Regions from separate parts of the Cyanobacterium aponinum PCC 10605 genome, predicted to be linked through region 3. Evidence: predicted binding sites of a transcription regulator. Region 3 holds the regulator's gene; each other region holds the start of a gene.
What was found. Region 3 encodes HrcA, which represses chaperone genes, less so after heat shock. Its sites were predicted from a motif close to TTAGCACTCNNANNNTNNGAGTGCTAA; they were not measured.
Positions count from the first base shown of each region.

Region 1 (10,475 bases), 620 kb from region 3:
CAATGTTCAACCCCTACGATATAAAAGGTGAAACAGGCATCTTGCCTGTAGGTTTTAAGGAATTACATCATTCCCATACCGGGCATTCCCATGCCACCCATGCCGGGCATTCCTCCGCCCATGCCACCCATATCGGGCATTGCAGGTTCAGGAGCGGGTTTTTCTACCACTAAGGCTTCGGTAGTTAAGACTAATCCGGCAATGGATGCGGCGTTTTGTAAGGAGGTACGAACTACTTTTGCAGGGTCAATAATACCAGAAGCGATTAAGTCTTCATATTGTCCTGTTAAAGCATTGTAACCGATATTAGCATCAGATTCTTGAACTTTGGCAACAACGATCGCACCTTCTACTCCTGCGTTTTTAGCAATTTGAGCGAGAGGGGCTTGAATGGCTCTGAGGACAATGTCTGCACCGATTTTCTCTTCTTCGATGGTAAGACTATCTCTTAATTCGGCTACTTTGGGAGATAAGTGAATTAAACTTGCACCACCTCCGGGTACAATTCCCTCATCCACTGCGGCTTTAGTAGCGTTAAGAGCGTCTTCAATGCGTAATTTTCTTTCTTTTAATTCAGTTTCGGTAGCCGCACCTACTTTGATGACTGCTACACCACCAGCTAATTTAGCGATACGCTCTTGTAATTTTTCAGTGTCGTATTCAGAATCAGTTTCTTCGAGTTGTTTACGGATTTGAGCAACTCTTTTTTCTATTTCGGCTTTATTTTCTCCATCGGCAACAATAATGGTGTTATCTTTCTCGATGGTGATTTTACGAGCTTTACCTAAGTCATCTAAATTGGTAGTATCAAGACTTAAGCCAATTTCTTCAGAAATCAAACGTCCGCCAGTTAAGATAGCAATATCCTGTAACATGGCTTTACGGCGATCACCAAAACTAGGTGCTTTGATAGCGGCTACATTTAAGACACCACGGGCTTTATTAACTACGAGGGTAGCAAGGGCTTCTCCTTCAATGTCTTCGGCAACAATGAAAAGAGGTTTACCTGCACGGGCAACATTTTCTAATACAGGGACTAAATCAGCAATAGAGCTAATTTTTTTATCGGTAACTAAGACGAGGGGATTTTCAAATTCAACGATTTGTTTTTCTTGATCGGTGACAAAATAAGGAGACATATAGCCTCTATCAATCTGCATTCCTTCCACTACTTCTAATTCGGTGGCTAAGGATTTAGATTCTTCTACGGTAATCACGCCATCTTTAGTAACTTTATCCATGGCGGTAGAAATCATTTGCCCGATTTCTTCATCATTTCCTGCGGATACGGTAGCAACTTGGGCAATAGCGTCTCCTTCTACGGGTTTAGCCATAGCGGAAATTTCTTTCACTAAAAGTGCGATCGCCTTATCAATACCACGACGTAACGCCACGGGGTTAGCACCAGCAGTAACATTTTTCAGGCCCTCTTTAATAATTGCTTGAGCGATAACTGTAGCGGTGGTTGTGCCATCTCCTGCAATGTCTTTGGTTTTAGAAGCAACTTCGCGCACTAAACGAGCACCAGTATTTTCTAAGGGGCTTTCTAATTCGATTTCTTTAGCAACGGTAACACCGTCTTTAACAATTTCAGGTGCACCGAATTTTTTTTCTAATAATACATTTCTACCCTTAGGTCCTAAAGTCACTTTCACCGCATTAGCAAGGGCGTTAACTCCTTGTTCTAGGTGTCTTCTGGACTCTTCTTTAAAAGATACAATTTTAGCCATAGATATTTCTGCTGTAAGACTATATTTATTTTTTTCCCATAGATAAATTTAGCACTCTTAGGTCATGACTGCTAATACGGTTATCAGCACCTTTTCTTTGATTAAGTAATGAGCAATTAGTATTAAGGTTTTAGGGGATTGGGCTGTTAGGGAAAAATGAGTTAGGGGTTAGGAGCGAATGGCCATTCGCCCGTACAAGAGTTTGAAGTTATTAATTATTCACTATTCATCTTTGCCCTCACCCCCAACCCCTCTCCCACAGTAGAGGGGAGCGTTTTTTCTTAATAATTGATTAATTAATACTTAAAAACTCCTGTATCTGTTACTATTTGTTAGTTTCAAAAATTGAAATTGACATTTTTGAGAATGAAAAAACCCTGGGGTATAAAGGGGGGTTTGCCCCTTGCCTCTTACCCTTTTAAGAGGAGACACAGAGGGTTTTGCCTTTTGCCCTTTTAACCTTGCCCATTGCCTTTTTTTATCTATTTACTGGTTATAGATGATGACTGAAAGTGTTAAGGCTACCCAAAACAAAAGAAACATTTTCTTCTCCACCATAAAAAATGAGGGAGGCTTGGGTTTCACTCCAACGGCTGATAAAGTGGGGTTGTAAACCAAAAAGAATGATTAAAACAGCTAAAATCAGGGCAGGAATTCTCTCACTCCACAAAACTCTGGGCAAATTGCTTAATTCGGGGGTTAAGCGTCCAAAAAAGACTCGATTCACCATTAACAAGAAATAAACTGCGGTTAAGCCTGTGCCAATTAAACATAGTAGGGTGGGAATGGGAAAAATGGGGAAGCTACCTCTGAATACTAAAAATTCGGAAATAAAGCCAACCATCCCGGGAATACCGCAACTAGCCATTACTGCTAATATCATTAAACTACCAGTAACTGGTAAACCTTTTTCAGGATTGAGTAAGCCTCTCAGATAATTCACATCACGACTACCAGTTTTTTTATAGACAATACCCACCAAAATAAATAACATGGCACTAATTAAGCCATGACTAACCATCTGTAAAATGGAAGCCTGTAAACTCAAGCGGGTAGTAGCAGATGCAGCAAGTAAAACATAAGCCATGTGGGCAATGGATGAGTAGGCAACTACTTTTTTCATATCCTTTTGCGCGATCGCACACATAGCACCATATAAAGCACTAATTCCCGCCAGAAAAGCCAAGTAAGGGGCAACCACGAGCCAACCTTCAAGGAAAAAACCTACTCCGAAACGTAATAAGCCATAAGTGCCTAGTTTCAACAATACCCCTGCTAACAAAACCGAAACTGGTGTACTAGCTTCAACGTGGGCATCAGGAAGCCAAGTATGGAAAGGAAAAATGGGGATTTTAATAAATAAGCCGATTAAAAGGGGAATTAAGAGCAAAACTTGAGTGCCAACGGGTAAAGCATGGGACTTCAAAGGTTCAAAAGCAAAAGTTGGCTCTCCACTAAACCAAACTAAGCCCAAAAAAGAAATTAAGACGAGGAATCCAGATAAAGCGGTGTAGAGTAAAAACTTCATTGCCGCATAACCTCTTTTTGCTCCTCCCCAAACCGCAATGAGAAAATATAAAGGTACAATTTCTACTTCATAAAACAGGAAAAATAACAATAAATTTTCTGCTAAAAATGCTCCTGCAACTCCTCCTGTTAAAAGTAAAATCATCCCATAATAAAAACGAGGTCTTTGAATATCTTTAGGAGAGATATAAATAGCAATTAAAGTTAATAAACTATTGAGAGAAATAAGGGGTAAAGATAAACCATCAACCCCTAAATCATAGCCTAAGCCGAGCCAATTTAGCCAAGAAAAACTTTCAGTAAACTGAGTATCAAATAAGCTAATGTCAAAATTACTCCCAATGATGATATTAATAATGAGAGTTGCGATCGCAATAATGAAAGCAATATTGCGATAAATGAGAGTATTTTTAAAGCTAGGTAAAAAACAAACAATTATTGCCCCAAAAATAGGCAACCATATCAAGGAACTAAGCATATTAAATAATTAATAGTTGATAGTTAATAATTTTGAGAAAAACTTTTTAATTAAACATTTAGCAGATAATATCTATATAGTTTTGTAATGAGGGCTTTAGCCCTTTTTTGAGGGAATTACTAAAGAAATTTATTATTGTTCAATTCCTCATTAAAATGATCCCCAATAGTTAAGAATATTATTCCATTGTCCACTGAGGATAGACCACATTAATAATACCACTCCGACAATGATGGTTAAGATATAGAACTGAGATTGACCAGATGTATTATATTTAAGGGTATTGCCTCCGAAAATAGTTACTAAACTAATCAGGTTAACCACTCCATCAATAATGTAGCGATCGCACCATGTGGTAAACTTAGCTAAATTAGAGACAAAAGCCACAACTGTAAATTGATAAATCTTGTCTAAATAGAAATCATAGGCAAGTAAATCTTGAATGACTCGCACGGATTTTTCCACAGGGCGATAAAAACCTTTTCTGAGGGGAATTAAAAAGCCGATAACACAACCCAACAAACCAGAGGCGATAATTAAAGGTAAGGCATAACTAACCACCATAGCAGTATTGTTTAAAATAGGAGCATTAGGACTTAACCAGAGAGAATAATCAAAAGGTAGAATTGGAGCAAGTAAAGTAATAATAGTTAGGGAAACCATCGGAATTGCTAACTGCCAAGGAATTTCAGGAGCTCGACGGGTTTTAGGTTGAGTTTTGCCCAAGAAAACAGCCCGAAACACACGGGTAAAATTAAGGGCATTAATCAAATTAACTAATAAAAGAATCCCTAATAACCACCAAGAAACCTCTAAACTACCATTAAACCAGCGATGGAAAGTAATTAACATTCCCGAAGGCAATAAAGCAATGATTCCCGCACTGCCCGTCATGTAAGCAAGGGTTGTACTCGGCATTTTAGACCAAATTCCCCCCATTTCCGTAATATTTTGGCAACTGGTAGTCAGAATAATTGAACCTGCACTCATAAATAGTAAAGCCTTGGCAACCCCATGACAGAATAAAATCAAAAAGGCAATATCCACATGACCCAATCCCACGGCAATAAAGACTAAACCTAAATAAGCACTGGTAGAATGGGAAAAAGTCCTTTTAAGATCTATTTGTGCTAAAGCAATTAATGACCCTCCAATGGCAGAAATCGCACCAATTACCACCAAAGTATGAGAAGCCACAGGAGAAAGAGTGAATACTGGTTCTAATTTAATTAATACATAAGCACCAGCAGAAACTACGATCGAATTTCTCATAATACTAGCTGGATTAGGACCTTCCATCCCCTCATCTAACCAAAGATTTAAAGGGAATTGAGCGCATTTGCCCGTAGGACCTGCAATTAGAGCTAAACCAATCAAAGTTGCCGTAAAAGTGGGAATAGAGGGGTTTTCTGCCCATTCTTGTAACTGAGAAAAACTTAATCCTGCTCCATCACTAGATAAAGCAACAATACCCATTAACAACAAAATATCCCCAACTCTTTTGGTAAGAAAGGCATCTCTAGCCGCCGTAACAACAAGGGGCTGTGCATACCAGAAACCTACTAATAGATAAGTAGAAAGGGTTAACAACTCTAACAAACCATAACTGAGTAAAAGGGAGTCACTTATAGCAATACCCCCTAAAGCCGCTTCAAAAAAGCCCATTAAGCCAAAAAATCGGGCTAATGACCAATCTTTCTCCATATAGCCAATGGCAAATATTTGTGCCAGTAAACTAATAATGGTGACTAACTCTAATGCACCACTGCTGACAGGAGAAATTTCGATGGCTAAAGACAAATCTAATTCAGCAATACTAAACCAAGGAAAAACAATACTTTGAGAGGGAAAATTACCAATATTAAAAAAGATGATACTACCATGAAAAAATGATAGTAAGGTCATTAAAATATTCAAATAAGCCGCCGGGCGAGGTCCTGTTTTGCGAATAAATCCTAATGCCCAAGGCAGACTAAAAATAGCCCCTAACAATCCATATAAGGGGATAAACCATATATGCTGAATAAGAAAATTAATCATGCTTATTGAATAGTATGTTTATGTATTAAAATAACTTTATCTACTTTTTTATCTACTTTTCTTGATGAATCGATTTTACAGCAATTTGTTAAGAATAAATAGACCTGAGTTCAGAGTTTGAAGTTTAGGTTGTGGATTAAATTTTGTCAGAAATGCAAATCAATTTTGCTATGTTTAAAATAAATTCTTGACCCTAAACTATCAATTACGACCTAGGAATGTTTTGAATAAGTGCAACGAAGATAGGGGATGTTGCGTTTAACAATAATGATACAATTATTTATTAAGTTTTATTAACAAAAACAAATAACTGAAGTATGGGAAATCAAATTGAGGATTTGTTACAACCTTTTCAAAGATTTGGGATTAATTTGGGATTAAAAAGAATTAAAAATTTATTAGCTTTACTAGATAATCCTCAAGAAAAAGTGCCAATAATTCATGTAGCTGGAACTAATGGTAAAGGCTCTGTTTGTGCTTATTTATCATCAATTTTAACCGCTTCGGGATACAAAACAGGACGTTACACTTCTCCTCATTTAGTTAACTGGACGGAAAGAATTTGTCTTAATGAAAAACCCATAGAAGAAAATATTTTAATAGCAATTTTAGAAAAAATAAGATCGGTTATTAATCCTAATGATCCCGAATGTCCCACTCAATTTGAAGTAATTACGGCGGCGGCTTGGCTTTTTTTTGCTAATTCAGAGGTTGATGTCGCAGTGATGGAAGTGGGTTTAGGGGGAAGGCTTGATGCTACTAATGTGTGCGATCGCACTTTGGTTAGTATTATCACCTCTATCAGTCGAGAACATTGGTTCATATTGGGGGATACCCTCAGTAAAATTGCCACGGAGAAAGCAGGAGTTATTAAGGAAAAATGCCCTGTAGTGGTAGGAAGTCTTCCTGAAGAAGCCGTTAGGGTAGTCAAAAATCGAGCGGAAGAATTAAACGCTCCCACAATTTGGGTAGAATCAGCCCAAAAATTATCCCCTAATCAAGCTGAATATGAAGGGGTTAACTACCCTTTAGCTTTAGGAGGAGATATACAATTACAAAACTCAGCAATTGCGATCGCAACTATCAAAATATTACAAGAAAAAGGTTGGCAAATCCCCACATCTGCCATAGAAGAAGGCATGAAAAACACCCGTTGGCGAGGAAGAATTGAATGGGTGAAATGGCAAAAACGAGATTTACTGATTGACGGGGCGCATAATGTCGCTTCTGCTGAGGTTTTAAGGCAATATGTGGATACCTTGCATAAACCCACTACTTGGGTCATGGGAATGTTAAACACAAAAGACCACGAAGGTATTTTTAAGCAATTATTACGTCCTGAAGATCAACTTCATTTAGTACCTGTACCAGATCATAGCACCGCCGAACCCGAAGAATTAGCAATATTAGCAAAAACCATTCAACCTCAATTAAAACAGGTACAAACTTACGGCGATTTATTCACTGCCCTAGATTCTGTTACCAACAATCAGGAAACTGCAACCACATCTATTGTCCTTTGTGGTTCTTTATACCTACTAGGATACTTTCTTAGTAAGTTAGGGTAAGGGCAAAAGGCAAAAGGCAAAAAGCAAACCCCTCTATGCCTCCCCTCTCGAGGGAGGAGAGCAAAAGTGTTTAATTAATTTCCCCCTAATCCCCTAATTTCCTCCTCATCATTACCCAAAAAAACCTTTTAAGATAAAATACGAATACTTGTTCATATATTAATCTATTGTCATGGGAAAACATTGTTGCACAGAAAGTAATAGCAGTCATAATCATCGCCATGAAAGAGAAGATGTAAATCTAAAAAAAGAGGTTATATCTGTTATTGTTGTCAGTGTTTTATTTATTTTTGGTTTTGGTTTTGAGAATCAATTACATAACACTATTTATTCTTTCGGAGAATATTTAGTTTTTATACCGGCTTATCTTCTTGCGGGTTGGAATGTTTTGATGAGTGCGGGGAAAAATATTGTTAAAGGTAAATTTTTTGATGAAAACTTTTTAATGACTGTTGCAACTTTAGGGGCGTTTGCTATTCATAAACTCCCTGAAGCAGTAGCAGTGATGCTATTTTTCAAAATTGGTGAATTATTCCAAGAATTGGCGGTAAATCGTTCCCGCAAATCCATTAAATCCTTACTGGAAATTCGTCCTGATTATGCTAATCTTCAAGATGAGGATGGTATAAAAAAAGTTAATCCTGAACAGGTCAATATAGGCGATTTCATTGTTGTTAAACCGGGAGAAAAAATACCTTTAGATGGAGAAATATTAGAAGGTGATTCTCAGGTAGATACATCGGCTTTAACAGGAGAATCTGTACCCCGCATGGTGAGGAAGGGAGAAACAGTATTAGCAGGAATGATAAATCAAACAGGGGTGTTAACTCTTAAAGTAATTAAACTTTTTGCAGAATCTTCCATTACTCGAATTTTAGATTTAGTGGAAAATGCTAGTAGTAAAAAAGCTTCTACACAAAAATTTATGAGTAAATTCGCTCAATATTATACCCCGATTGTTGTTTTTACTTCTTTAGCTGTTGCTTTGATACCACCGTTATTGATAGCTAATGCTAGTCATGGCGAATGGGTTTACCGTGCTTTAGTATTATTAGTCATTTCTTGTCCCTGTGGATTAGTGATTAGTATTCCTTTGGGTTATTTTGGGGGAGTTGGCAGAGCGGCAAAAAAAGGAATTTTGGTAAAAGGGGCAACTTATCTCGATTCTTTGTTACAGGTGAAAACCATAGTTTTTGATAAAACTGGTACTTTGACAAAAGGGGTATTTCAGGTAATGGATATAGTTCCTTATAATGATTTTACAAAAGAAGAATTATTAGCTTTTGCTGTGGGAGTAGAAACCTATTCTTCCCATCCCATTGCTGAATCTATCCGTCAAGCCTATGAGGGAGAAATTGACGATTCTATTATCGATAATTATCAGGAATTAGCGGGTTATGGTGTCTCTGCTATCATTGACGGAAAACGAGTAATTGCAGGGAATGATAAACTATTGCATCAAGAAAATATCTCTCATGATACTTGCAATGTTACTGGTACTGTAGTCCATTTAGCGGTAAATAATAATTATGCAGGTTACATTTTGATTGCCGATCAAATTAAAGAAGATGCCACATTTGCTATTTCTCGTTTGAAAGAGTTAGGAATAGAAAAAACCGTGATGTTAACTGGAGATAATAAAGTTATTGCTTCAGAAATTGCCAAAAAGCTAGGGCTAGATTCTTATCAAGCGGAATTGTTACCAGAAGATAAAGTTACAGCTTTAGAAAATCTTATTCATCAAAGTAAAGAAAAAGAAAAAGTTGCGGTGGTGGGAGATGGTATTAATGATGCTCCCATTATTGCAAGGGCAGATGTGGGTATGGCAATGGGAGGTTTAGGTTCAGATGCTGCGATCGAAACTGCTGATATAGTAATTATGACTGATGCTCCTTCTAAAGTACCAGAAGCGATCGAAGTTGCAAGAAAAACTCATCATATTGTTTGGCAAAATATTGTATTTGCTCTAGCTGTAAAGGGCTTATTCATTATTTTAGGGACTTTTGGGGTAGCAAGTCTTTGGGAAGCTGTCTTTGCCGATGTAGGAGTCGCTCTGGTTGCTATTTTTAATGCCACTAGAATCATTAATCAATGACCTTAGTTTTTATTCTGTCCTTATTAAACAATAAATAAAACTTATCTAAACCTAAGAAAACTTCTATTTATATTATATTGCTATAAATAAAAAATATTATTAGACTGATAATAGTTAAGTAAAGCTAATTAATCAGAAAAAAAGATGTTGAACTTTAATTTATTAATTTTGATGCGATCGCCTTTTAATTTTATCAAAGAAAGATTAGAAAATTTAGAAATTAGCACCAAAGAAACCGCCGAAAAAATAGTTAACTTAATTCCGAATACCTGCCCTTTTGCCAGAGAAATTAGGCTTTTTAACCGTTCAATCTTTAAAATTCCGCCTTTGTGTAAACTAAATCCTTTTTATGAAGATTTAATGATGTTACGTTTTAGGGCATTATCTTTTCTGTGTGAAATAGGAGAAGATATAACCCCTTATTGTCAATAAAATTCCTTTTTTTCTTTTATCGATGTTTATTGTCGATTAATCGGTTTCAACTCCTTATTTTTTAATACTTTTTTCCTTGAACTCAGGTTAATTAACTTTGTTAAAATTAGGCATTAAATGTATTTTTTAATATTGAGCAAATAAGATAGTGACCAATAATAATAGTTATCAAGATTTATATAATTTACAAAGATTTGTTGATGCACAGGAAAAAGTATATAAAACTGTTATCGATGAATTAAAAAATGCAAAAAAAAGCTCCCATTGGATGTGGTTTATTTTTCCTCAAATTAATGGTTTAGGTAAAACTTCAACTTCTATTTTCTATAGTATTAAAAGTATTCAAGAAGCAAAACAATATATCAATCATGATTTACTTGGGAAAAGACTAAAAGAGTGTGTAACAATATTGCTCACTATAGAAGAAACCTCCTCAGAAAAAATCTTTGGTTTTCCTGACTGTATGAAATTAAAATCTTCTCTGACTTTATTCTCCGAAATATCCGATAGTGATTCTATTTTTTATCAAGGGTTAAATAAATTTTTTCGAGGTAGTAAAGATGAGAAAACTTTGCAAATATTATCTACATTAGAACGGTAAAAGA
Region 1 is NC_019776.1:1,587,418-1,597,892, reverse strand. It holds gene groL (chaperonin GroEL) at 63-1,730, opposite strand; gene CYAN10605_RS06630 (NADH-quinone oxidoreductase subunit M) at 2,224-3,735, opposite strand; gene CYAN10605_RS06625 (NAD(P)H-quinone oxidoreductase subunit F) at 3,886-5,775, opposite strand; gene CYAN10605_RS06620 (bifunctional folylpolyglutamate synthase/dihydrofolate synthase) at 6,093-7,343, shown strand; gene CYAN10605_RS06615 (heavy metal translocating P-type ATPase) at 7,516-9,438, shown strand; gene CYAN10605_RS06610 (Mo-dependent nitrogenase C-terminal domain-containing protein) at 9,583-9,870, shown strand; gene CYAN10605_RS06605 (DUF1810 domain-containing protein) at 10,019-10,471, shown strand.
Region 1: the regulator HrcA is predicted to act here: its motif matches at 1,779-1,805, upstream of groL (chaperonin GroEL).

Region 2 (10,475 bases), 870 kb from region 3:
TCTTTTTTCTATTGTAGTTTCTAGCCCACAGTTTTGGATTGCTTTATTACAAAATTCAAGCAAGAATTGGTTTAAAATTATTCTGATACAGCTATGGTTTGTGTGCTTATTATTTATATGGATTACTGCTTTAAAATACACAATCCAAAGATTTTTGTTAAATTCTAATTAGTATTTTGCTTTTAGTTAAATAATTGATTTTTTATTATAAAGACTCATAGTTTTTTCAACACCATCTGTTAAACTAGATGCGATCGCATCATATACTAACAACATTAAACTATTCATTTCCTTTCTTTCTTCGGCGGAAAACTTGCCTAAAACATGACCAATAGTAGCGTCTTTATGACCAGATTTTCCAATACCAATGCGAAAACGAGGAAAATCCTGACCTCCTACATGAGAAATAATCGATTTCATCCCATTATGCCCTCCTGCAGAACCAGATAAACGCAATCTAATTCTACCAAACTCCAAATCCATATCATCATAAACCACTAAAATGGATTCTCTAGTCAGCTTATACCAGTCTAAAACCGCCCTCACCGACTGCCCCGATTTATTCATATAAGTTAAAGGTTTAACTAGCTTAATTTTCTGCCGATTGGGAGTAACAACTTCACAAAATAAAGCATTAAATTTCGTATTTTTTTGCAAACTTCCCCCCCATTTATCCGCTAAAAAATCCACTACTTCAAAGCCGATATTATGCCTAGTTTGTTCGTATTTTTTTTCAGGATTTCCTAAACCAATAATAACTTCGGGAATAACCAATTTTTTTTCATTCATGGTCTAAAATTTTAAACTATAATCTATGAATTATATGAATAATTTTCGTAAGCTAATCTACTGATTTTTTATCTTAAATCATTAATTATTTTATGGCTTTTCTACAGTAGTCATGATCAAATTTTAGAAAAGTTTATAAAATATGAGATAAAATATGACAAAAACAAATTTTTTATTAATTAACAGTTTTTATTTCACCTGACACCTTTTCCTAAGCAATAATTTACATACTTAAAGTAAGAGAACCTATTTTATTTCCCTATTTAATCATCAATCCAACTCGATCTCCAAGCGGATTCTGCTAAGGCAATTTGATACTGTTGATATTTATTTTGGTACTCATCATCAAGGTTATTTAAACTTTGAAAAATTCTACTAATTTTTTGCCGATTCTGATTTAATAAAGGATCATTAAATTCAATTTCATTAATTCTTAAACATAATGCCACAACAGGGGTAATATTCACATCCTCTGATTTATCATCTTTTTCAATCAAAAGACTTAACAGATTTGGCGCACCACTAATTAAAGATGTATTTTCTTCCGCTTGTAGGGCAACTTCTAAAATTTTAGCAGGAATGTTTTTAGGCAAGATTCCAATTTCCTGTAAATACTTATTTACCTGATGAGATAATTTTATCAAACACTCTTCGATCGCATCATCTACTTCCACCTGTAACTGAATAAGATTTTCAGGACAAATTTCTAATAAATTATCATCTTTTAAGAGACTATCATTTTGATGATTACCTTCTAAAATATTATCTTTATCAAAAGTTTCTGTTTCATTTTCTTTTGATTCAGTTAATAAAGTAACATCATTTTGATAAGGAACAGATGCTAAGATACGACTCTTTAAATTGTGTAAAAAAATATTATCTATTATTTCTATCTCAGAAATTTTCCCATATAAATCTTTAGGAAAAAATGAATGTAAATCTTTAATATGTTTCTGTAAATTAACTTTATCCTGATAACTTAAAGCTAAAAAAGCGGAGGGATATTTTTGAGTGCAAACTTGATAAGTGGCTAAAATTAACTGACGTTTAACAACTGCAATTAACTGAGGAAAATAATCTTGATATAAACTTTGTAATTCTGTCGCTAAATCCTTGATTTTAACATTTAAAATGCCCAAATCATTTCTTAATTGTTTAATTGATCTAGTCATTATTTCATTTGCAATCTATTTCAATCAGAAATTAGGAATTAAGAGAAGGCAATTCGGAATTAATAATTAGTAATTAACAACCAGAAACGAAGAATGAAGAGTTAGCTTACCCCTCTCCACTCTCCACTCATCTCTCCTTCTCCCTAATCAAATTACTTATTACTCATTACTTATTAATCATTACTTCATACCAGCTTGAGCGGCAACTTCCTCAGCAAAATTAGTTTCTTCTTTCTCAATGCCCTCACCTAAGATAAAGCGTTGGAAACGACGCACTTGGATATTTTCACCGATTTTCGCAATTTGCTGGGTGATTAATTCCTCTACGGTAATACCTTGGTCTCTGATGTAAGGCTGAGAAAGCAAACACATTTCACCTAAACGCTTATTAATTCTACCGTCAACAATTTTTTCACGGATATTTTCAGGCTTACTTGCTAAGTCTTCTCTACCCATTTCAATTTCTTTTTCCTTAGCAACTACATCTTCAGGAATGTCACTAATTTTAATATATTCAACATTAGGACAAGCCGCAATTTGCATCGCAATGTTTTTCGCTAAGGCTTGGAAATCTTCACGACGGGCAACGAAGTCGGTTTCGCAGTTAACTTCTACTAAAACTCCGATTCTACCACCAGTGTGAATGTAGCTTTCTACAATACCCTCAGCGGCAACTCTACCAGATTTTTTCTCCGCAGAAGTAATACCTTTTTGGCGTAACCATTCCATGGCTTTAGCCATATCACCATCATTTTCTGCAAGGGCTTTTTTACAATCCATCATCCCTGCATTAGTCTTATCTCTTAATTCTTTTACCAGTTTTGCGCTTATTTCTGCCATAGTACTTTTTTGTATAAAAATTTAATAACTGACCATCAATAATAATGACATGATTTGCCCCAGATGAAAATTAGGAAAATCATTACTAGATGACTAGGTGGGCATTGCCCACCATTATTGGGGAAGATTGATAACTTTTAAGAAAAAATAGTTGAGGATAATTTAGAAGTGTACTCAGATTATAATATTATAACTACTCTTCTTCGCCTTCAGAGTCGCTATCGTCTTCATAATCTTCATCGTCATAATCTTCGTCATCATCATAGTCGTATTCAGCTTCCGCAGATACAGATTCCATAAACTCATCTAATTTACCTTCTGCGGCGGCTTTACCATAACGCCCTTCATAAATCGCATCGGCTAATTTCCCGATAATTAATTTGATGGAGCGAATAGCGTCATCGTTAGCAGGAATAGGGTAATCTACCAATTCAGGATTACAGTTAGTATCTAACATGGAGATAACGCTTAAACCTAATTTTTCGCATTCTTTAACGGCATTATGCTCTCTACGAATGTCGATAATTACTACAATGTCTGGCACTCGACGCATATCTTTAATCCCGCCGAGGTATCTTTGTAACTTGGTTAATTCACGACGAAGAACAGAGGCTTCTTTTTTAGGGCGTAAATTAATTGCACCGCTTTCTTCTAATTCTTCTAATTCTTTTAAACGTCCAACACGGGATTTAATGGTTTCCCAGTTAGTTAGCATACCACCTAACCAACGCTGATTGATATAAAAAGCTCCACAACGGGCGGCTTCTTGAGCGATGATTCCTGCGGCTTGACGTTTTGTACCTACGAATAAAACTTTTTTACCGTTTTCGGCGGCTTTTTTGAGATAAGCGTAAGCCTCTTCTAATAATTGCGCGGTTTGCACTAAATCAATAATATGTACCCCATTTCTAGCAGTGTAGATGTAGGGTGACATTTTTGGATTCCAACGGCGGGTTTGATGCCCAAAGTGGACACCTGAGTCTAAAAGCTCTTTTAAGCTGACTACAGACATTATTTTCTCCTTTTTTCGGGTTAATCCTCCATCTAAGGTTGTTTAATTTCTTTGGCTAGAAACACCCGATGCCTTAGATGTGCGAATTTTGACAACTTTTCTAGTATATCATTGTCTTTTTTTTTTTCCAGATTTACCCCTTGTTTTATTTTCTTGATGGAAGTTAAGATCTTTTTAGGGTCATCTCATTTAACAGTTAGTTATAGGGAAAATTGGCGATGTAATCACCAATAAGATTAAGCGTAATATCAAAAATGCGATCGGCGTAGCCGCACCTTCGGTGACTGCATGGCTGTATTTTATATGAAAGCAAAGCACTACCTTACAATGACAACATCCGTAACACTGTTAATATTAGATAAATGTAGTTATTCTGTCTATAAAAAAATACCAAAAACAAAAATATTGACTTGCATAATTATCGTTTTTTAACTGGATGTACTAATTAAGAAACCTAATTTTTTTTAAGATTAAGAACATATAATGAAAGATAATCGAAAGCAAATACACATAGGAGACGCTGTCAAAGTTAAAGGAAAACTTTATTTAGTCTGGGATATAAAAGGAAATCATATTTTTGGTCGTCAATTTACATTTACAAAAACAGGACGTTTTCAATATTATCAAGACCGTATTTTTTCCGTTAATATTTGCCAATTAGCCAATCAAAAAGAAAAGCAAATTATCAATGAACAAAGGAAACAGGCAAGTATTCAACAAAAATCCTATTCTCCCATTGGCGATAACTATACCCGTCATTTAATTCGTTGAAAAAATATGGATAACTTTAGCTATGAGAATAACAAGAAATAGTACTGTTAATAAATTCTCTACTTTTGTCTTTTTTCCTGATGAGAATAATCAATTTTTTTGCTGGCAAACAGATTTATTATTAAAGCGAAATATAGAAAAAATTGTTGCTGAGAAGAAAAAGCAATCTTGTGAGAAGATAGCCCGTTCTTTTTTATCTTCTATTTTAAATAAGCATGATAAAATCAAACAAAATCACCTTTCTGCTTACCTACAAGAAACTTGTTTATGGAGTGCGAGAATAATTTATGAGCGTCTATACTTAACATTAAAATTACTCACTTTAGAAGAATGTTTTTCATCGGGGAATCTAGCATTAATTCAACCAGAAAAATTACTAAAAAATTATCAAGTTAAATATGGGACGAAAATCACAACTTATGCTCAAACAAGATTAAACACTATTATTAAAGATACTGTTTATCGTAATCGCCAATGGAAATTATTAAGTGACTGGGGTTTATTGACAAAAATAGGAATCAAACGAGCAGAAAGTATATTAACAATTCAAGGAGGTTTAAAAGATAACAAATTGCAAGAATGTCTTTTAGCTTGGCAATGCTATCTTGATAATTATCAAACTTGTGGCATAAGAAAAAATAAAGTATTATCAGAGCCAAATTCGACACATTTACAGTTAATGGTTCAACAATACAATTTACAAATTAAACAACTTAATCAAACACAAATTACTCCCGATGAATTAAAACAAAAACTCAAATTTTGTATTGAAATGGCAAGATTAGCCACAAATCCAATTACTGTTATGTATGAAGAAAATGACCACTCTCTAATAGAAGCAAATTCTGATAATTATATTGATGATTTAGCAATAGAAAAGGAAAGTCAGGAAATTAAAAATATAATCATTAATAGTTTTCAAAACCAAGAAAGTATTAATCAAGCAATTTTATATTTCATTTTTAGTTTAAATCTAACTCAAGGAGAAATTATTACAATAATCAATCAAAGTTATCCTGATTTTATTAAACAACAATATCAGTTATCTCGCAAAATTAACAGTATAAAAAAATCAATTATTGATGAAATTATAAAAATAAAAAATCTTCCTAAAAATCAAACGTCAGCGAAGGAAATCAAACCTCTTATCTCTCTTTTAGATGCTTGTATTCAAGAGTATATAGAAGATGATATTTTTACATTAATTGATCAATGTTATAAAAATCTTAATTCGGAACAGCAAAAATATTTAGAACAACAATACTTTAAGGAAACAAAAAATAGCAATAAAAATAAAAATTCCTTTAATCATAATAATGAAATTATCATCGATAATGTTAGAAAAAAACTGGCAAATAAGTTAAATATTTTTATTCCTAAAATATCTATGATTGATAATAACATCAATATGCAAATTCAAAAATTTTGTGAAAATTATTTTAATAGAATTAACTAATTATGAATATCATAAACTTTATTTCCGACTGCTACGCCAATGAATTAAAAATTGCCTTAGATGAAAATATTAAACGTCAAACATGGCAGGAGGTTAAAAATTTAAGTACCGAAATTAATCGTCATTGTGGTTATATTAATCTTCTTTCTCGTAAATATTTTATTCAATGGCTAAATTTAGTTTGTAATATTAATATTACAGACACAAACAACATAATTGACTATATCACTATTTGGGAGTTTATTAATGGTAATGCGATCAATGTGAATAATAATCGCTTAGTTTTAATACCAACGGAAACCCAAGATAGAGTTAGTATTTCTATTCCTAAAGAATGGTTAAAAATTCCTGAATGGGTTGGTAGTTATTATGTGATAGTGGGAGTTAACTTAGAGGAAAATTATTTAGATTTTTGGGGTTATATTAACTACGATAATTTGCAAGAAAATGGGGAAACAGATAATTTAAACCATACAGTTAATTTACCCTATGAATGTTTGGAAACTGACTTAAATTTAATGGCTCTGGAGTATGAATATAGTTGGGAAAATATCCCTCAAGTTTCTCCATTAAAATGTTTATCACCTCAAATACAAAAAAATTTAATTACAGAGTTGGAAAATAGTTTCTTTCCACGTCTTAGTCTTGATTTTAGTGATTGGTTGAGTTTAGTTAGTATTGCTGATGCCCGTTATAAATTATATTCCCATCGTCAAAGTATAAGTTTAGGCGATTTATTGAAAAACAAAACAGAGAATATTTTGAGAAAAGGATGGCAAAGTTTACAAGATTTTATCAAAGATAATTTTGAGACTGATTTCGATTTAAAGATGTCTCCTGCTTTTCGCTCTATTTCACCCCAAGAGGGTTTAAATGTCTTAGTCAAAAATGATAATTATGGACAAATATTAGAAATTTTAAACACTATTCCTAATTGGCAAATAAGGGAAAATTTACAACAGGAATTTATTAGGGTTTTAGTTGACCTAATTAATAATACTAATGACGAAGAAATTCTTTGGAGTAGTGTTTTCGCTTTAGAGTCTTTACAAGCAAATCATTCTTTATGTTCTAAAGGATATGGAAAATTAATCAATTTCAATGAAGAAAATAAAAATTATGGTTTATTAATTAATATTTTACCCAGAAATTTTGGGCAAATTAGTATTTTTGTGAGAGTTTCCGTTTTAAGTAATGAGGATAATTTACCAGAAAGTTTATCTTTGAAAATATTAGATGAAAATGAAGATCTTTTTCAAGCAATTATTAGTGAAAAGGGCGATAATACTATTCAGTATAAATTTTGGGCAGATGAAGGAGAAACTTTTAAGATTCAAGTCAGTTGTAATAATAATTATATAGAAGATACATTCAAGGTATAAGTGTCATTAAAAATACGTTCGGAAACCCGTACAAAACAACCTATTGCTATCTCTAATGAATTTCGGTTAAATTAGCACTCGTAAGGTGAGAGCGCTAAAAACTAAGCTCTGACCCTCAAAATAACTAATCTTTGAGAAATTGGAGTAAACAATCTATGGCAGCTATTTCCATCAATGTATCCACTGTTAAGCCTTTGGGCGATCGCGTCTTTGTCAAAGTAAGTGAAGCAGAAGAAAAAACTGCTGGTGGTATCTACTTACCCGACAACGCCAAAGAAAAACCCCAAGTAGGTGAAGTTGTTACCGTTGGGGAAGGTAAAGTAAATGATAAAGGTGAACGTACCCCTGTGGAAGTTAAAGTAGGCGATAAAGTACTTTACTCCAAATACGCTGGTACTGACATCAAACTCGGTGGCGATGACTATGTTTTACTCTCCGAAAAAGACATTCTCGCTGTAGTTTCCTAGTTTTATCGTAAATGAGGTTAAGGTACGAATCTCAGAATCAATCAAGTACCAACATTATTTATTTTCAAATATTACACAAAAATTAGTTAGAAACGAAACAGAATCAATTATGGCAAAATCTATCATTTACAACGAAGAAGCCCGTCGCGCTCTCGAAAAAGGCATTGACTTATTAGCTGAAGCTGTAGCTGTAACTCTTGGTCCTAAAGGACGTAACGTTGTTTTAGAGAAAAAATTTGGAGCACCTCAAATCGTTAACGACGGTGTAACCATTGCTAAAGAAATCGAATTAGAAGATCACATCGAAAATACTGGTGTTTCTTTAATTCGTCAAGCCGCTTCTAAAACCAACGATGTAGCTGGTGACGGTACTACCACTGCAACCGTATTAGCTCATGCTATTGTTAAAGAAGGTTTACGTAACGTTGCCGCCGGTGCTAACCCCATCGCTTTAAAACGTGGTATCGACAAAGCTACTGAACATTTAGTGGCTAAAATTGCTGAACACGCCCGTAAAGTAGAAGATAGCAAAGCTATTGCCCAAGTAGGTGCAATCTCTGCGGGTAACGATACCGAAGTCGGTGAAATGATTGCTCAAGCAATGGACAAAGTTGGACAAGAAGGAGTTATCTCCCTCGAAGAAGGTAAGTCCATGGAAACTGAACTCGAAATCACCGAGGGTATGCGTTTTGACAAAGGTTACATCTCTCCTTACTTCGTAACCGATACCGAGCGCATGGAGTGTGTTTTAGATGATCCTTACATCTTAGTAACCGACAAAAAAATCACCTTAGTTCAAGATTTAGTACCCGTTTTAGAACAAGTTGCTCGTCAAGGCAAACCTTTAATGATTATTGCTGAAGACATCGAAAAAGAAGCGCTTGCAACCTTAGTTGTTAACCGTCTTCGTGGTGTCTTAAACGTAGCGGCAGTAAAAGCTCCCGGATTTGGCGATCGCCGTAAGCAAATGTTAGAAGATATTGCCATCTTAACTGGTGGACAATTAATCAGCGAAGATGCAGGATTAAAAATTGATACTACCACCATTGATCAATTAGGTAAAGCTCGTCGTATCAGCATCACCAAAGACAACACCACCATCGTTGCCGAAGGAAACGAAAAAGAAGTAAAAGCTCGTTGTGAGCAAATCCGTCGTCAAATTGAAGAATCTGACTCTTCCTACGACAAAGAAAAATTACAAGAGCGTCTCGCTAAATTAAGCGGTGGTGTAGCAGTAATCAAAGTTGGTGCGGCTACCGAAACCGAAATGAAAGATCGTAAATTACGTTTAGAAGATGCTATCAATGCGACTAAAGCCGCAGTGGAAGAAGGTATCGTCCCCGGTGGTGGTACAACCTTAGCACACTTAGCTCCTACTCTCGAAGAATGGGCAAATGCTAATTTAACCGCAGAACAATTAACTGGTGCTTTAATCGTAGCTCGTGCTTTAACCGCTCCTTTAAAAAGAATTGCGGAAAACGCAGGTCAAAATGGTGCTGTTGTAGCTGAAAGAGTTAAAGAAAAAGACTTTAACACTGGTTATGATGCCGCTAACAATGAGTATGTGGATATGTTCTCTGCTGGTATTGTTGACCCTGCTAAAGTAACTCGCTCTGCTATTCAAAACGCAGCTTCGATCGCTGGTATGGTATTAACTACCGAGTGTATCGTAGTTGACAAACCTGAAAAAGACAAACCTGCGGCTCCTGCTGGTGCTGGTGACTTTGACTACTAAAATCTAACTTAATTAAATAAGTCTGAGGTGGGCATTGCCCACTTTTTTTATGCTTAAAATGAAGTTAGATCATGATTAATTACTACCAGAGAGATGAGCTTAATTATTTATTTTTTGAGGCACGGAGAAACAACTGCCAGTACGACAGGGGGTTATTGTGGTGTTTTGGATTTAGATTTAACTCCAGAAGGCTATCTTATGGCGGAAGACTTTGCTAAAGCCTATAAAAGCATTCCTTGGCAGGGTATTTTTTCTAGTCCCCTCACAAGGACGATCGCAACTGCTACTCCTTTAGCTAAAACTATCGGTATGGGAATTCAACAACGGGATGGATTGAGGGAAATTGCTTACGGTAATTGGGAGGGAAAAACCCCAGATGAGGTTAATCAACTCTATCACGACGAATATGTGCGTTGGTTAGCAGATCCGGGTTGGAATGCACCGACAGGGGGTGAAAAAGGAATTGATATTGCTCGTCGTAGCAATGAAGTGTTAGAAGAAATTGAACGTAATTACCCTACTGGTAATGTGTTAATTGTTTCTCATAAAGCTACTATTAGGATTATGTTATGCTCTCTTTTAGGAATTGATATTGGACGTTATCGCGATCGCATCTCGATGCCTGTGGCTTCTGTGACAACGGTGACTTTAACGGATCGAGGTCCTCGTTTAGATACTTTGTGCGATCGCACCCATTTACGTCCAGAATTACACGCTAGAAAAGGAACTTAATCAGAGTTGAGAGTTTGAGCTTAGTTGAGAGTTTGAGCTTAGGAGATTTAAGAAGATAGGTTTTTGACTATAGTACAGTTTATTAAACGAATGGAGTGAAGTGAACTGAATATCAAAAA
Region 2 is NC_019776.1:1,338,262-1,348,736, forward strand. It holds gene CYAN10605_RS05545 (hypothetical protein) at 1-172, shown strand, start outside; gene pth (aminoacyl-tRNA hydrolase) at 187-789, opposite strand; gene CYAN10605_RS05555 (hypothetical protein) at 1,053-1,961, opposite strand; gene tsf (translation elongation factor Ts) at 2,142-2,801, opposite strand; gene rpsB (30S ribosomal protein S2) at 2,995-3,813, opposite strand; gene CYAN10605_RS05570 (hypothetical protein) at 4,297-4,584, shown strand; gene CYAN10605_RS05575 (hypothetical protein) at 4,607-6,040, shown strand; gene CYAN10605_RS05580 (DUF1822 family protein) at 6,043-7,422, shown strand; gene groES (co-chaperone GroES) at 7,578-7,889, shown strand; gene groL (chaperonin GroEL) at 7,999-9,624, shown strand; gene CYAN10605_RS05595 (histidine phosphatase family protein) at 9,718-10,356, shown strand.
Region 2: the regulator HrcA is predicted to act here: its motif matches at 7,494-7,520, upstream of groES (co-chaperone GroES).

Region 3 (10,475 bases):
GAGTCTTTATTAACAATTTTTATCGGAATTATTCTTCTTTACTTCAGTTATTTAACCTTATAATCCCTATTCTTCTGCCATTTATTTTAGTTTTTTCTGGTTATTCATCCAGTCACATTTAATTAATATTTTGTTACAAAAATTAATGTTAAATTCATCTTAACTATTTAAAATTGCTGAAAAAGTAAGGAGCAAAGTTAAAAGGGCAAACCCCCCTTTATCCCCCCTCTCGAGGGGGGAGGGCAAAGGTAAATAGTGAATAGTTGATAATTACTCGTTACTCATTACTTATTTCCCCCTCTCCTCTCATCCCCGTGACACTCTAAGCCTCTAAATTTAACGTCTTATTTTCTGAGATGTTGATTAGTAATTCAGATACCCTTAAACCCGTTACGGGATCAATCCAATGGGGGGCTATTTCTGCAAGGGGTTCAAGGACAAAGGTTCTTTCTCTCATTCTTGGATGAGGAATTTCTAGGGTGGAAGTATTTAAAATTAAGTCTCCATAAAAGATTAAATCTAGGTCAAGGGTGCGAGCTCCCCATTTTTCTTTTCTTTCCCTGCCAAATTTTTTTTCTATTTCGAGCAAAGTGTTGAGCAGTTGATGAGGGCTAAGAGTTGTATTGATAATGGCACAGCCATTTAAGTAGTCTGGTTGAGGAGGTCCTACGGGCTTGGTTTGATACCAATGGGAATGATTAATTAATTGTATTTTTTCTGTTTCTTTGAGGGTGAAAATGGCTTCATTTAAAATTTTCTGACTATCTCCTAAGTTACTCCCCAAAGCAATTACTGAGAGGGTTTCATTGGGGAACGCATTTTGGTATCCTGATGAAGTACTTATTTCTTGGTAATTTTTCGTCATAATTGATACTAAACTATTAACCTCTTGGGGCTGATCATGTATCATTAATTTATATGAATGATCTAAGTTTAAAGCAAACCGCTATTGATTTTGATTCCGACCTCGATCCATTGGACGACATTGAGGTTGAGTCTTCTCCTGCTCCTGATCCAGAATTAATGTTACAGTTGATTCGCAGTGATAATAAACAGGAGCAAATCCAAGCTGTTCGGGCTTTTTGCGAAATTAGCGAACCCAGAGCAATTCCTATTTTAATCGAATTTTTAAATAATAGTTGTCCTTTAATTCGGGTTAGTTCTGCTTATGCCCTTGGACGAAATACCGATGAAAGTGCTGTTGTTCCTTTAATTAATACTCTCAAGAACGATTGGAATGGCTATGTGCGTAAAGGCATTGTTTGGGCTTTGGGTAATAATGGCGACGAGCGAGCTTTTGAACCTTTGTTAAATGCTCTTAAAACTGATATTAGTGCGGTTCGTTTATGGGCGGCTAGTAGTTTGGCAAATATTGCTAAGTTGAATTATGAAGATACCATTACTGCTTTACCAGTGTTAATTAAAGCCTTGAGACAAGACGAAGTTCCAGCAGTGCGTAGTAATTGCGGTTGGACTATTGGACAATTATGTCGTGAATTACCTTACAATGTTGTTTATGCCACTGCGATCGATGCTTTAATTGAGGCATTAGTAGAGGATAAGGATTTAGGGGTTAAGGAAGATGCGAAGATGGCTTTACTAAGATTGGGTGATCCTCGTGGTTTACAAATGATTGAGGAGTTAGAATTAGAGGGGATCATATAACCTCGGTTTGATATAAGAATATCCGATTTGGATGGGTTTGACGGTGTTGTAGGGGTTGAGCAATGTTCAACCCACAGGTTTGAAGGTAAAGATTTTCTGAGTATTTGTTGGTGAATAAAAAAATAGAAGATAACAAATCAATTTATTTGCCTTTTTCATCAATATCGTTTTACTTTAACTCTGAACTCAGGTAATAGAGGAATTTTAGTTTGTTGATTATACCTAAATGCGCTTAAAGTTTTGATGCTTTTATGACTTTCTGGGATTTACAATCTTGGCAAAAGATTTCTATTTTACCCTTTTCTTTATTTCCCTATGATGTTCATCTTTTTTATGGTAATGTTAGTAATTTTTTAGATTTTATTCCTTTTTTTAAAAGTCTTTTGTCTGATGATGAACTGAATAAAGCTCTATATTTTAAATCTCAAGAAAGATGTAATAGCTATTTAGTAAATAAAGGTATTTTAAGAGTTATTTTAGCAAATTATTTATTAATAAAACCAGAGGAGATATTCTTTTTTTATAATAAAAAAGGTAAGCCTGTATTAGATTTTAGCATAAACAATATAGGTTTAAATTTTAATTTATCTCATAGTAAAACAGATATAATTTATTGTTTCTCTCTATTAAATTTAGGGGTTGATTTAGAGGAACTAGAAGATAATAATAATTTATTAAGGATAGCAAAAAGATTTTTTGCACAGGAAGAATATCAATATTTACAGCATTTAAAAAAAGAAGAACAAGTTAAAACTTTTTACCAATTTTGGACAAAAAAAGAAGCCTATTTAAAAGCTATAGGAGAGGGATTATCCGGCGGATTAAATACTATTAATTTTTGTACTAACTCTTACTCTCAATGGCAAATTAATAATTTTTCTTTGGATGATAATTTTGTAGGTGCGATCGCAGTTAATGCACAATACAAGTGTAACTATTATTCCTTAGAATTGTTACCAGAAATACTTGAACAGTTAATTCTTAATCTTAGCCAGCTATAAATCATCAAGTAATTTAAAGAAAATGGGATTAATTTTCAGGAAAAGAAAATAAAAGAAATTATTTGTTAAATAAAATACCTATTTCTAGGAGAGTATTCGCTTATTTAAGTTAAATTAATATTGTTATCCAAAAATCATTCCTAGTTTATCGTATCAATGTCAGTGATTACTAAAGCCAAATTATTTTTTACCTTTGTAGTGCTTTTGTTACACTCAGTTCGTCCATAATCCTATGAAAAAATTTATTAGTCTGCGGACAAAAATACTAATTAGCTACACAGTTGTATTTACTCTTTTTTTTCTGTGTCTTTACTGGTGGTCTTATAGAAGTAGTATGAAGCGAAGTTTAGAACGTTTGACAAATAATTTGAAACAAGTTGCGATCGCATCTTCGCAACAGATTGATACAGAAGAGTTAAAGCAACTATTCCAAGAAGGCAAAGCCAATGAAGAAGGTAGTTCAGACGATCCACGCTACAAAAGTCAACTACAATGGATGGAAAAGATAAACCAGTTACACCCCAATATTTTTTTATTTACTTTTACTCACCCCAATATCTCTCAATTATCCCCCACAGATAAAACCGAAATTATCTATTTAGTAGATGTATGGAGAGGAAAAAACCCTCAAAAAAGCGTTGATTTCTTAGAATCTGCCCCCGCCACATCATATCATTTACAAACTCTTGCAGAAGGGGCTACAGTTTATCGAAATTTTTACAAAGATAAATGGGGGAGTTGGATAACTTATTATGCACCCATCAAAGATTCATCAGGACAAATAATTGCGGGAATAGGCGCAGATATGCAAACAGAAGAAATAAATGAGATACAAAAAGATATTCGTGAAAGATTTTTATCTTTTTTTGTCATATCCTATCCTATTTTTTTCTGTTCCATTATCGGATTATCCCATTTCTTAACTACCCGTTTAGGAAAATTACAAAAATATGCCCAAGCTGTGGGAGAAGGCAATTATCAACCAGATATAGACATTTCAGACACTAATTTCATGTTTTCTGTGTTTCGAGATGAAAGAATGGTGTTGAGTAAAGCCTTACGGGAAATGGCGGGGAAAATTAAGCAACGAGAAGACTTATTAAATGGTATTTTTAACCAAGTAGCTGTGGGCATTGCTATCCATGATGTTGACTACAGACTAGAAATAGTTAACAATACTTTGTGTAAATTATTGGATTACTCAGAAAATGAATTAAGACAACAGTCAGGCTATTTTTTTATTCATCCAGAAGATACGGTATCCACCCAAGAATATTTGCGAGAAATTTGCTTTTCTACTAATCTTAATCCAACTTCGGTAGAAAAACGCATCATCACGAAAAAAGGAGAGGTTAAATGGTTAGAAATAACAACTACTATTATTGGGGAAAGAGAAAAACAATGTTTCGTGACTATTTTTCAGGACGTTACTAAACGTCGCTTTATGGAAACTAAGTTAATTGAAGCGGCGAATACCGATTTTCTAACGAAATTACCCAACAGGGCTTATTTTATGGCAACCTTAGAAAATTTGTTGCAGGAAGCTAAGAATACTCCTCATCAGCTATTTGCTTTATTATTGGTTGACTTAGATAATTTTAAAACTATTAATGATAGTCTTGGACATTTAGCAGGAGATAAATTTCTCATTGATATTGCCTATAGTTTACGCCGTTGTTTATCCTCTTCCCATATGGTGGCAAGGTTAGGGGGAGATGAATTTGCAATTCTCCTCGATTCTATCACTAAAGTTGAAGATGCGATCGCAGTTGCAGAAAAAATTCAAGTAGAGATAAGCTCACCTTTTTATATTCATAATCAGGAATTTTTTACCACCTGTAGTATTGGAATTGTCTTAAGTCATAATCAAACTACAAATTCTCCTTATCTTCGTGCAGAGGATTTATTTAGAGATGCCGACATAGCCATGTATCAAGTAAAAAATAAAGGCAAAGGAGATTATCAAGTTTTCGGGAGAGAAATGTATGACGATTTTATCAGGCGTTTACAATTACAAAATGATCTGAGAAAATCCATTGAAAAAGATAATTTAATTATTTATTACCAACCTATAATAGATTTAAAAACAGGAAAAATAACCAGTATTGAATCTTTAGTGCGTTGGCAACATCCAGAATTAGGATTTTTAAATCCTAATAAATTTTTGCCCATCGCCGAACAAAGTGGGCTGATGATTAGCCTTGGCAAATTAGTGTTAAATAAGGCTTGTAATCAATTGAAACAGTGGCAAGAAGCCAATTTAATTCCAGAAAATGTTTGTATAAATGTCAATGTTAGTGAGCAACAATTTGAGCAGGGAAATATCTTACAACAAATTAAAGATGTTTTAAACAAAACCCAAATTTCACCTCATAATTTACGTATAGAAATTACAGAATCAATCATTGCTCATCAAATTCAAAATATTACAAAAATTTTATCAGAAATCAAAAAACTAGGAGTTAAAATTGCGATCGATGATTTTGGTACTGGTTATTCTTCTCTAGCTAGATTGAGGAATTTTCCTTTAAATCAAATAAAAATTGATAAAGCATTTGTTAAACCATTAAATACTCATCCTAAAAATATTAAATTTTTACAAGGAATAATTACCCTTTGTCATAATCTCGAATTAAATGTTGTTTGTGAAGGAATTGAAACAGAAACACAACTAGAAATTTTACAAAAACTAAACTGTAATTATGGACAAGGATATTTATTTTCTAAGCCATTGAGTCAGGAAGAATTTTCTCTTTGGATAATGAATCAAATCTAAATCTTACATTATCTAAGTAACAAAACATATTTAATCTCAGTTCAGTTTAAAAATATCGGATAAGGGTAGGTGTTTGGGAGATGGGGGGATGAGGGGAGAGGGAGATAAGGTTTCAGGTTTCAGGTTTTAGAAGAAAGTAATGAGTAAGGAGCAACGAGTAATTATCAACTATTCACTATTTACCTTTGCTCTCCCCCCTCTCGAGGGGGGATAAAGGGGGGTTTGCCCTTTTACTTTGCCCCTTGCCCTTTTCACCATCACTTATAGATGAAAATTTATCCCGAACTTAAGTAAATTACATTTTTTCAGATAGATAATTAGCCGTACATTCAACAAGGGCGATCGCCTGTTCATAGGGCATTCTCGTCGGTCCAATAATGCCAACACTACCCACAGGATAATCTTCTTGAAAATAATAAGCAGATATTAAGCTACAAGAGCGCATCGACTCCAATGGGTTTTCTGAACCAATATGAATTTTTACTCTTTTTCCGTCCAAATTTTCATTAATATTAAATAAAAGAGGTAGAAGCTGTTTTTGCTCTGTTTCTAAAAAATTTAACAGAATTTTAACCTGATCTATACTTGAAAATTCAGGTTGTTGTACTAATTGTGAGAATCCCTGCAATAAAATAGGAGTACTTTGAGCTAAATGATAACTAGACTTTATCTTTGTGAGCAAATGATTAATAAAATCTGTGTAAAGTTTAAAATCATTATCCAACTCACTGCCATCTAAATGATTAATTTCCCTCAGAGATTTACCCTTTAATTTATGATTTAAAAAATTCGATAAAATTTCTAGCTCACTATCAAGAACTTCAGGATGTAACTTTTGAGAATTAAACGTTAATTCCTTACTATCTAAGACGAAAGATTCTGTTTGGTAATTATCTATGACGATCACCAACATAATTTTATTATCAGCAACTCGAACTAACTGAAGATGATGAATAATATTACCTGAGACTTGAGGTAGGGTAATTAAAGCAATACAGCCACTTACTTCTGCAAGAATTTTTGTTATTTTTTGAAAAAGAATTTCATAACGCCCGGATAAATTGAGCCAAGTAGCATCGAGAAAAGGATCAAGGGAAACTTTAACAGTATTTTGTTCCGTTAAAAGTTGATCCACGTAAACACGATAACCGGAATCAGAGGGGATACGCCCGGCAGAAGTATAAGGTTGATATAAAAAACCAGCCTTTTCTAATTTCCCCATCGCATTACGAATTGTCGCAGAACTAACGCTAAAGTCATACTCTTTCATTAAAGTTTTTGACCCCACTGGTTCAGCCGTTGCGATGTAATGCTTAATAGTTGCCTGTAATACTTTATGATGGCGTTCATTGAGCTTAATTTGAACAGTCATCTTATGCTTTATTGGAGTAGTTAAATATAAAAAGATTATAAAAATTGTTTGTTTATATGGTGCTAGTATAACTTTTCTTTACATCTTCGCTGTGTCTTCTGTCAGTTATGCAAAATTAGCATAAAGACAATAAATATTTATATATATGTATCAATAGCTACAAAACTTAGGTTTGACTGTGCTTAGGATTAAGACTTGTGAGTAAGACATAAAAGTAACGACAAGAAATAAAGGAGAAATAATTTAATGCCCGGAACTCCCCAAGAAGTCTTGAAAATGATTCAAGATCAGAATATCAAAATTATCGACCTCAAATTTATCGATTTACCCGGTACTTGGCAACATTGCTCTTTTTACTACGATCAAATAGACGAATCTTCTTTTGTGGATGGTGTGCCTTTTGATGGTTCTAGTATTCGTGGTTGGAAAGCTATTAATGAATCTGATATGGCAATGGTTCCTGATCCTACCACTGCGTGGATTGATCCTTTCTGCAAAGAACCTACCCTTAGCATGATTTGTAGTATCAAAGAACCTCGTACTGGGGAATGGTACTCCAGAGATCCTCGTAGTATCGCTCAAAAAGCTGTAGAGTATTTAGCTCAAAGTGGCATCGGAGATACTGCTTATTTTGGTCCTGAGGCGGAGTTTTTTGTGTTTGATGATGTTCGTTTCGATCAAACGGAAAACAAGGGATACTATTATGTTGACAGTGTAGAAGGACGTTGGAATTCTGGAAAAGAAGAAGAAGGCGGAAATTTAGGTTATAAACCGGGTTACAAACAAGGCTATTTCCCCGTACCCCCCACAGACACGATGCAGGATATGCGTACGGAAATGCTTTTAACAATGGCTGAATGTGGTGTACCCATTGAAAAGCATCATCATGAGGTTGCTACTGGTGGACAAAATGAATTAGGTTTTCGTTTTGCTACTTTGATAGAGGCGGCAGACTATTTAATGACTTATAAGTATGTGATTAAAAATGTTGCCAAGAAGTATGGTAGAACTGTTACCTTCATGCCTAAGCCTTTATTTAATGATAATGGTTCAGGGATGCACACTCACCAATCTATTTGGAAAGATGGTCAACCTTTATTCTGGGGTGATGGTTATGCCAACTTAAGTAAAATGGCTTTACACTATATTGGTGGTATTTTAAAACACGCTCCTGCAATTTTAGCTTTTAGTAATCCCTCCACTAACTCTTATAAGCGTTTAGTTCCGGGTTTTGAAGCTCCTGTTAACTTAGCTTACTCCCAAGGTAATCGCTCGGCTTCTGTACGTATTCCTTTATCTGGTACAAATCCTAAAGCGAAACGTTTAGAATTCCGTTGTCCTGATGCTACTAGCAATCCTTACCTAGCCTTTGCCGCAATGCTTTGTGCAGGTATTGATGGTATTAAAAATGAAATTGATCCGGGTGAACCTTTGGATGTGGATATTTATGATCTTTCCCCAGAGGAATTAAGCAAAATTCCTTCCACTCCCGGCTCTTTAGAACAGGCTTTAGAGGCTTTAGAACAAGATAATGCTTTCTTAACAGAAGGTGGGGTATTTACTGAAGACTTTATCAATAATTGGATTGAGTATAAGTTAGATAATGAAATTAACCCTATGCGTCTTCGTCCTCATCCTTATGAGTTTGCATTGTATTACGATGTCTAAACAAACTATTTGATAACTTCTCATTTTTCTGGAGGCATTGTCGCCTCCTTTTTTATTATCTTAACCTGAGTTCGGGATAAGCTGAAAGCATTATTTTCTCCTAGTCAGAAAACCTTATAGCTTCTTAGAAACAACGATAAAATTGCCTTAATCCGAACTGACTTAAACAAGGGGCTTAAGCCCCTTGCTAAAAACCCCTACCACCTGCAACCTGCAACCTGCAACCTGCAACCTGCAACCTGACACCTAACCTTGTTGGATATTCTTAAACCGAACTGAGGTTATCTTAGTTCTATAAAAAAATCTCAGTTCGGGGTTTTCAATTCTTAATTTTTAATTATCAACCATTTACCTTTGCCCCTTGCCCTTTGCCCTTTGCCCTTTTTGCCATGACTCATCGATGAAAATTTATCACGAACTCAGGTTAAGATATAAACCATAGAGAAAGATAAAGAGAAAAATGAGTAAGATTTTAGTGGTAGAAGATGAGCAAAAATTAGCTAAGTTTTTGGAGTTAGAGTTGCAATATGAAGGCTATGAAGTTGCGATCGCACCAGATGGAAAAGAAGGATTAAAGGTTGCTCAAAAAATTAATCCTGACCTGATTTTGCTAGACTGGATGTTACCCCAAATGTCTGGTTTTGATGTTTGTCGTCAGTTACGTAGTTTAGGCTGCATGATTCCTATTATCCTTTTAACTGCAAGGGATGAAATCAATGATCGTGTGGCTGGTTTAGATGCAGGGGCGGATGATTATATTGTTAAACCTTTTGGTATTGAAGAATTATTATCTAGGTTACGAGTCCATTTACGCAAAAGCAATGAAGAAGACCCCGACGAACTACACTTTCTTGATTTGAGCTTGAATCGTCGTACCCGTGAAGTAAAAAGAGGCGATCGCATCATCGATTTAACCGCTACGGAATATGACTTAATGGAATATTTAATTTCCCACCCTCGACAAGTATTAACTCGTGATCAAATTTTAGAAAAAGTTTGGGGTTATGATTTTGGCGGAGATTCTAATATCATTGAAGTATATGTAAGATACCTGCGACTGAAATTAGAATCGAATAAGGAAAAAAGAATTATTCAGACTGTTAGAGGCGTAGGCTATGTGTTGAAAGATTAATTTTCATTTTTCTAAGAGTTTACCTTGAGAACGGGAAAAATTTTAAGAAAAACCTTGACATTTTTTTATTTTTTTGACACAATATTAAATGTCGCAAACAAAAAGATGCGGGTATAGCTCAGTGGTAGAGCGTCACCTTGCCAAGGTGAATGTCGCGCGTTCGAATCGCGTTACCCGCTTATTAAAAAGTAAAAACATAAAATAATTACTGAGAGATAGAGTATCTGGTATTAATCATCAGGTATTTAAAGTAAGAGTAAAAAATAGTGGTATTCAAAAAGAAAAAGTTGCGGATAACGTTTTATTTATTATGTGAAAATAGAAAATACAGTAGTTTTATTAACTGTTTATACAAAATCAGAACAGGCTAATATTAGTAGTCAACAAATTATTAATATCATCAAAGATTATCAAGTTAATTCTACTACAGAAAATTAAACTTTAATATAAAAGAGCAATAGCCTCCCCTATTTGTTTAACTTTATTTACTAATTCGGGGGGATTAATTACCTTAACTTGTCCACCAAAACCAACAATCCACCGTAATAAATCAATGTCTTCTAATGACCATATCGGTAATTTTACTTGAAAACGATTAGGAAAGTTTTTATCTTCTGTTTTTTTTAGGGTAAAAAGAGGATTTGTTTCATGATTTTTATGAAGACGGGCTGACATTTTCATTTGTTGTAAAGGGAAGCGATTTGTACCTTCACTGATAAACTTAAAAATATGATTATTAAACCATAATTCCATAGTTATTTCAGCTTTGCTTTTTTGTTTAGTATCGAGATATTGTTTTTGCAATTTGACGTTATTTCCAAGGAAGATTCCTCCGCTAGCTTGATATAGTTTTTGTAATTT
Region 3 is NC_019776.1:2,205,188-2,215,662, forward strand. It holds gene folK (2-amino-4-hydroxy-6-hydroxymethyldihydropteridine diphosphokinase) at 323-865, opposite strand; gene CYAN10605_RS09215 (HEAT repeat domain-containing protein) at 919-1,665, shown strand; gene CYAN10605_RS09220 (4'-phosphopantetheinyl transferase family protein) at 1,917-2,666, shown strand; gene CYAN10605_RS17825 (bifunctional diguanylate cyclase/phosphodiesterase) at 3,001-5,442, shown strand; gene hrcA (heat-inducible transcriptional repressor HrcA) at 5,738-6,814, opposite strand; gene glnA (type I glutamate--ammonia ligase) at 7,061-8,482, shown strand; gene CYAN10605_RS09240 (response regulator transcription factor) at 8,943-9,614, shown strand; tRNA gene CYAN10605_RS09245 (tRNA-Gly) at 9,722-9,793, shown strand; gene CYAN10605_RS19300 (hypothetical protein) at 9,927-10,052, shown strand; gene CYAN10605_RS09250 (AAA family ATPase) at 10,056-10,475, opposite strand, start outside.